One region of the Streptomyces sp. NBC_01003 genome, then DNA from elsewhere that is predicted to be linked to it. Evidence: riboswitches for the same ligand, from Rfam matches in the RefSeq annotation. Region 1 holds a riboswitch; each other region holds the start of a gene.
The links. Region 1 has a riboswitch for thiamine pyrophosphate ahead of OG698_RS04725 (purine-cytosine permease family protein). Riboswitches for the same ligand answer to the same signal wherever they lie in the genome.
Positions count from the first base shown of each region.

Region 1 (2,262 bases):
GGCCGGGAAAGACGAGCGCCCCGTTCATCGTCACGATGCGCGTGAGCAGATGCTCGGGCCCGGGCATCCCGGGGCGTCCCTCGGCCTCGGCGAGCCGGGCCACGCGCTCCGACTCGTCGGCGGGCAGGCCGATCCAGGCCCGCAGCCCGAGCGGGTCACCGACCGCACGGCGGAAGTACGCGCCAGGGGTGAGGCCCGTGATGCGCCGGATCACCTCGCCGACGAGGAAGCCGAGGACATGGCCGTGGTACTCGTACGCGGTGCCGGGTTCCCACAGGGGCTTCTGCTCCTCGATCGCGCGGATCACCGGCGTCCACCCGGCGATCTCCTCGAAGGACAGCACCGCGTCGAGGGCGGGGACTCCCGCCCGGTGCCCGAGCACCATGCGCGTGGTGACGGTCTCCTTGCCGTGCTGTGCGAACTCGGGCCAGTACCGGATGACCGGCGCGTCGAGGTCGAGCCGCCCCTCCTGGGCGAGGAGATGCGCGCTGACGCCCACCAGGCCCTTGGCCACGGAGAAGACGGGGACGGTGGTGTCCTGTTCCCACACACGCCCGGTCCGCTCGTCCGCGACACCGCCCCACAGGTCGACGACCTTGCGTCCGCCGGCGAACACCGTGACGGCGGCGCCGAGTTCGGGGAACTCCGTGAAGTTCCGCGCGAACACATCGGCGACCGCCCCGAAGCGTTCGTCGGCCCAACCGTTGCGCTGCTCCATCGTGTCCCGTCCTCCGCGTGTCCCTGGGTCGCGGAGCCGCCGGTTACGTGAGCCCGTACCGTCCGCGATCTTCGAATCGAACACGGTACGGGGATGCGCCGCACACCTCGAACGAATTACACGCGGCGGGGTGTGCGCCGTCCACGCAGCGGACGCCGCCCCTCCCCCGGGGTTGCCTCCTAGAACAGGGAAGCTACCCTTGCCGACGTACCGGACACGGGGTGCCCCGCACGAGGGCTGAGATCACACCCGTCGAACCTGAACCAGTTAGCACTGGCGGAGGGATGTCAGCCAATGTCGTTGCCCCATGCCCCGAGCAGCACCGGGACCACCGGACCGCGCTCCGTCTTCGACGGGCGGATGCCCGCGGCGCCCGGTGACCTGCGGGTCGAGGCGCGCGGAATCGCGCCGGTCCCCGAGAGCCACCGCTACGGCGGCGCCGGGCGCCTGTTCACCGTGTGGTTCGCCCCGAACCTGACCATGACCGGCGTCTTCACCGGCACCGTCGGCATCGCACTCGGCCTGGACTTCGCCACCGCACTGGCCGCCGTCGTCATCGGCACCCTCGTCGGTGCCGTGCCCACCGCGTACCTCGGTACGTGGGGCAGCGCGACCGGCGCGGGGCAGCTCCCGCTGGCGCGGCTCGCGTTCGGCCGGGCCGTCGCGGTGCCCGGCGTCCTGCAGTGGCTGTCGTCGGTCGCCTGGGACGCCCTGATCGGCCTCTTCGGCGGTGACGCGCTCGCCCGGCTGTGCGGCTGGCCGTTCTGGGTCGGCGTGCTCGTGATGATGCTGGCGCAGGGCGCGCTGGGCGTGCTCGGCTACGAGGCCGTCCACCGGCTCCAGAAGCTGATGACCTTCGTACTGGCCGCCGCCTTCGTGGTCCTCGCCGTCAAGCTTCTCGACGGTGTCCAGCCGGTCACCAACGGGGCCGCGCACGGCGCCGACCAGGCCGGCGCGTTCGTCCTGACCAGCACGATCGCGCTCAGCCTGTCCCTGTCCTGGGCACCCTACGCCAGCGACTTCAGTCGCTACCTTCCGGCGGCCACATCCCGTAAGCGCATGTTCTGGTTCACGCTCCTCGGCGTCACCGTTTCCTTCGTCGCTGTCCAGGCGCTCGGGCTGTGGGGCGCCTCCGTCTTCACCGACCAGACCGCGCGCGGCGTCGACGAGCTGCTCGGCGGCGGCGTTCTCGGCGCCTTCGGGCTGCTCGCCGTGGCGCTGGCGGCCCTGTGCAGCAACGCGATGAACGACTACAGCGGCTCGCTGGCCCTGCAGACCGTCGGCGTCCGGATCCCGAGGCCGCTCGCGGCGGCGTTCGCCGCGGTGCTCGGCTTCCCGCTGGTGCTGTGGATGCACGCCGCCGACACCGCGGCCCGCTTCCAGAACGTGTTGCTGTTCGTCGGCTACTGGATCCCCGGCTTCGTCGCTGTCGTGGCCGTCGACTGGTTCGCGCGCGCCAGGGCCCGGGGCGGCGCGCCGGTCGACCTGGCCGCCGAGTCCGCCCGGCCGCAGCCCTGGTGGCCCGGGCTCCTCGCCTTCGTCGC
Region 1 is NZ_CP108707.1:989,050-991,311, forward strand. It holds gene OG698_RS04720 (serine hydrolase domain-containing protein) at 1-718, opposite strand, end outside; TPP riboswitch at 926-1,020, shown strand; gene OG698_RS04725 (purine-cytosine permease family protein) at 1,013-2,262, shown strand, end outside.

Region 2 (2,262 bases), 4.3 Mb from region 1:
TGATGCAGCTCCCACACCGCCGACGTCTGCGTGACCGTCACATCGTCGAGCACACCGAGCGAACCGATGATGACGCTGGCGAGCAGCAGACCACTCATGTCGATGGACGGGTAAAGACCGTGGATCAGGCCCGTGTTGTCGTCCGTGTTGCCGGTCAGCGCCGCCCAGCCGATGAACAGCGAGCCGAGCAGCCCGATCAGGACCAGAGACACGAGCGTGCCGAGCACCGCGACCGACGTCCGGGCCGTCAGACCGTGACACAGGTAGAGCGCGATCAGCATGATGGCGCTCGCCCCGATCACCGCCACCACCAGCGGATTCGAGCCCTGCAGGATCGCGGGCAGGATGAAGAAGGTCAGCACCATGAAGCTGATCGCCAGCGCGACGAGCGCCATGACACCCCGCAGCCGGCCCACGACGACCACCGCCAGCGCGAAGATCCCGGCGAGCAGCGCCATCGGGAGCCTGCGGTCCACATCGGTGACGGAGTACTGAAGTTCCTTGGGCGCGTCGGGCGCGTAGGCCACGATCACCTTCTGGCCCTCGTGCAACTGCCTTGGTGAGTCCGGCTGCACGATCTCCGTGAACGTACGGCCGGTGTCCTTGCCGCTGTCGACGCGGACCGTGGCCTTCTCGCACGTGCCCTTCGCCTGCTGCTCGGCGGTCTGGCCCTCGGCGGTCGACGTATCGCCGGTGGGGGTGTCGCCGGAGGCGTTGACGGACTTGCAGTCGACCTTGTCGACCTTTGTGACGGTGGCCTGTTGGGTCTGCCGGTCGAAACCGACGCCGGTACGGGCGTGGGACGGGGCGCCGCCGGGCCAGAGCACCACGAGGCCGACCACGACCGCCACGGAGAACGGGATCAGTACCGCGGCGATGACCTTGCGCAAGTGCTTGGAGACGGGCGCGGCGGGGCCGTGGCTGTGGGAGTGCCCGTGTTCGGCGCTCCCCTGGCCATGGGGCGGATTCGGCGGCGCGGACGGAGGCTGCGGCGTGCTGGTCACCGCCCGATCATCGCAAGAACGGCAGGGGCCCTCTGTTCAGCACGCCAGAAATGACGCTAGCGTGGGGGCACCTTTGCACACGCGGGAGCTCGGAGCACCGGGCTGAGAGGGCGCTGACCTCCGCTTCGGCGATGTTTCACATGAAACATCGCCCGACGGAAGCCGCTGCGTCGACCGCCGAACCTGTTACCGGGTAATGCCGGCGTAGGGAGTAGGTCTCATGACCACATCGGACGCGCGCACGCCTGCCTCCAACCTGTCCACAGAGACGGGCGAGGCCGGGAAGTCCATTGGCTGGCACAAGGGGTACGTCACGGGCTCACGCCCCGACCTCCAGGTGCCGGTCCGCCAGGTGCACCTCACCAACGGCACGGCGGTCACGCTCTACGACACGTCCGGGCCGTACACCGATCCGAGTGTCGACACCGACGTCCGCAGGGGCCTTGCCCCGCTGCGGGAGAACTGGATCATCGGCCGCGGCGACACCGAGGAGTACTCGGGCCGCCCGGTCCGCCCCGAGGACGACGGGATCAAGCACACCTCTCCGCGCGGCGGCCTGCGCAACCTCGACGCGGTCTTCCCCGGCCGCCCCCGCCAGCCTCGTCGCGGGCGGGACGGCCGGGCGGTGACTCAACTCGCGTACGCCAGGCGCGGGGAGGTCACGCCCGAGATGGAGTACGTGGCCATCCGGGAGAACGTGGACCCCGAGGTCGTCCGTGAGGAGATCGCCGCGGGCCGCGCGGTCCTGCCGGCCAACGTCAACCACCCGGAGATCGAGCCGATGATCATCGGCAAGCGGTTCCTGGTGAAGGTCAACGCCAACATCGGCAATTCCGCGGTCACTTCGTCGATCGAGGAGGAGGTGGAGAAGATGACATGGGCGACCCGCTGGGGCGCCGACACCGTCATGGACCTCTCCACCGGCCGCAACATCCACACAACGCGCGAATGGGTCCTGCGCAACTCCCCCGTCCCGATCGGTACGGTGCCGCTCTACCAGGCGCTGGAGAAGGTCGACGGCCGCGCCGAGGAGCTGACCTGGGAGATCTACAAGGACACGGTCATCGAGCAGGCCGAGCAGGGCGTGGACTACATGACGGTCCACGCCGGTGTGCGGCTGCCGTACGTCCCGCTCACCGCGAACCGCAAGACGGGCATCGTCTCGCGCGGCGGTTCGATCATGGCCGCCTGGTGCCTGGCGCACCACAAGGAGAGCTTCCTCTACGAGAACTTCGCGGAGCTCTGCGAGATCCTCGCG
Region 2 is NZ_CP108707.1:5,319,231-5,321,492, forward strand. It holds gene OG698_RS24390 (YibE/F family protein) at 1-1,004, opposite strand, end outside; TPP riboswitch at 1,076-1,232, shown strand; gene thiC (phosphomethylpyrimidine synthase ThiC) at 1,225-2,262, shown strand, end outside.
Region 2: it holds a riboswitch for thiamine pyrophosphate, as region 1 does, so the genes downstream of both, thiC (phosphomethylpyrimidine synthase ThiC) here and OG698_RS04725 (purine-cytosine permease family protein) in region 1, are expected to answer to the same signal.

Region 3 (2,262 bases), 2.6 Mb from region 1:
GGCGGCTCTTCGACGGCACGCTCGTCGAGTCCGTCCTGATGCGCTACCCGGACCGGGTCACCATGTGCATCAGCTCGCAGGCGGGCTGCGGAATGAACTGCCCGTTCTGCGCCACGGGACAGGCCGGCCTCGACCGGAACCTGTCGACGGGCGAGATCGTGCACCAGATCGTCGACGGCATGCGCGCGCTGCGCGACGGCGAGATCCCGGGTGGCCCGGCCCGCCTGAGCAACATCGTCTTCATGGGCATGGGCGAGCCCCTGGCCAACTACAAGCGGGTCGTCGGCGCCATCCGCGCGCTCACCGACCCCGAGCCCGACGGCGTCGGCCTCTCGCAGCGCGGGATCACCGTCTCGACCGTCGGTCTGGTCCCCGCGATGCACCGGCTCGCCGACGAGGGCCTCAAGTGCCGTCTCGCCGTCTCGCTGCACGCCCCCGACGACGAACTGCGCGACACTCTCGTCCCGGTCAACACGCGCTGGAAGGTCCGCGAGGTCCTCGACGCGGCGTGGGAGTACTCCGAGAAGTCGGGCCGCCGCATCTCCATCGAGTACGCGCTCATCCGCGACATCAACGACCAGGCCTGGCGTGGTGACCGGCTCGGCCGCCTGCTCAAGGGCAAGCGGGTCCACGTCAACCTGATCCCGCTGAACCCGACGCCGGGCTCGAAGTGGACGGCCTCGCGCCCCGAGGACGAGAAGGCCTTCGTCGAGGCCATCGCGGCCCACGGGGTCCCGGTCACCGTCCGCGACACCCGTGGCCAGGAGATCGACGGGGCGTGCGGCCAGCTCGCCGCCACCGAGCGGTAACCTGACTGGCGTACGTACATCTTCATATTCCGACAGGGGAGCGCCACAGCGCTGAGAGTGCGGCATCGGCCGCAGACCCTCTGAACCTTGCCCAGGTCATTCTGGGTAGGAAGTTCGGTCGCCACTCAAGCTGTTGCGCCCTGCCCGGGAATCGTCCGCGATCCCGGGCGGGGCCGCGTCTCTTCCTGGACACCCAGGAGGGAACTTAAGTGAGCACCACCATCAAGGCCACGGCCGTCGCCGTGGCGGCCGGTCTCGGACTCGTCACGCTCTCCGCGTGCGGAGGATCAGGGTCCGGCAAGGACTCTGCGGACTCCAAGACCGTCACCCTGGTCAGCCATGACTCGTGGGCCGTCTCCAAGAACGTGCTCAAGGACTTCGAGAAGAGCTCCGGCTACAAGGTCACGGTCCTGAAGGACGGTGACGCGGGCGAGGCCGTCAACAAGGCCATCCTGTCCAAGGACAATCCGCAGGGCGACGTCCTCTTCGGCGTCGACAACACGCTCCTGTCGCGAGCCCTCGACAACGGTCTCTTCCAGCCGTACGAGGCCGAGGGCCTGGACCAGGTCCGCCCCGAGTACCAGCTCGACGGGGACAAGCACCGCGTCACCCCGATCGACACCGGCGACATCTGCGTCAACTACGACAAGAAGTACTTCGCCGATCACAAGCTGACGCCGCCCGCCTCGTTCGACGACCTCGCCAAGCCCGCGTACAAGAACCTGCTGGTCACGGAGAACGTGTCGACGTCGTCGCCCGGCCTCGGCTTCCTGCTGGGCAGCGCGGCGCAGTACGGCGACAACGGGTGGCAGGGCTACTGGAAAAAGCTCAAGGCCAACGGCGTGAAGGTCGTCGACGGCTGGGAGCAGGCGTACAACGAGGAGTTCTCGGGCTCCGCCGGTGGCAGGAAGGCGGGCGGTGACCGGCCGCTCGTCGTGTCGTACGCGTCGTCGCCGCCGGCCGAGGCGATCTACTCGGACCCGCAGCCGAAGACCGCCCCGACCGGGGTCGCGACCGGCACCTGCTTCCGCCAGACCGAGTTCGCCGGCCTGCTGAGCAACGCGAAGAACGAGAAGGGCGGCAAGGCGCTCCTCGACTTCCTGATAGCGAAGCAGTTCCAGCAGGACATGCCGCTGAACATGTTCGTGGACCCGGTGACGAAGGACGCGGCCCTGCCCGCCGACTACGCGAAGTACGACGTCGAGGTCGACGCCCCGAAGACCATGGCGCCGAAGAAGATCGCCGACAACCGTGACGCCTGGGTCAAGTCGTGGACCTCACTCGTACTGAAGTGACGCCCCCCGCAGGGCCTCCGGTGAAGCAACCGGCAAGGCCCCCGGTGAAGCCCTCGGCAAAGTCCCTCAAGGGGCGCGGGAGCGCGGCGCGGCTCGGCCTGATGGCCGTTCCCGTCGCGTTCTTCGCGATCTTCTTCGCCTATCCGGTCGCGGCGATC
Region 3 is NZ_CP108707.1:3,557,278-3,559,539, reverse strand. It holds gene rlmN (23S rRNA (adenine(2503)-C(2))-methyltransferase RlmN) at 1-809, shown strand, start outside; TPP riboswitch at 834-939, shown strand; gene OG698_RS16180 (thiamine ABC transporter substrate binding subunit) at 1,019-2,104, shown strand; gene OG698_RS16175 (ABC transporter permease) at 2,206-2,262, shown strand, end outside.
Region 3: it holds a riboswitch for thiamine pyrophosphate, as region 1 does, so the genes downstream of both, OG698_RS16180 (thiamine ABC transporter substrate binding subunit) here and OG698_RS04725 (purine-cytosine permease family protein) in region 1, are expected to answer to the same signal.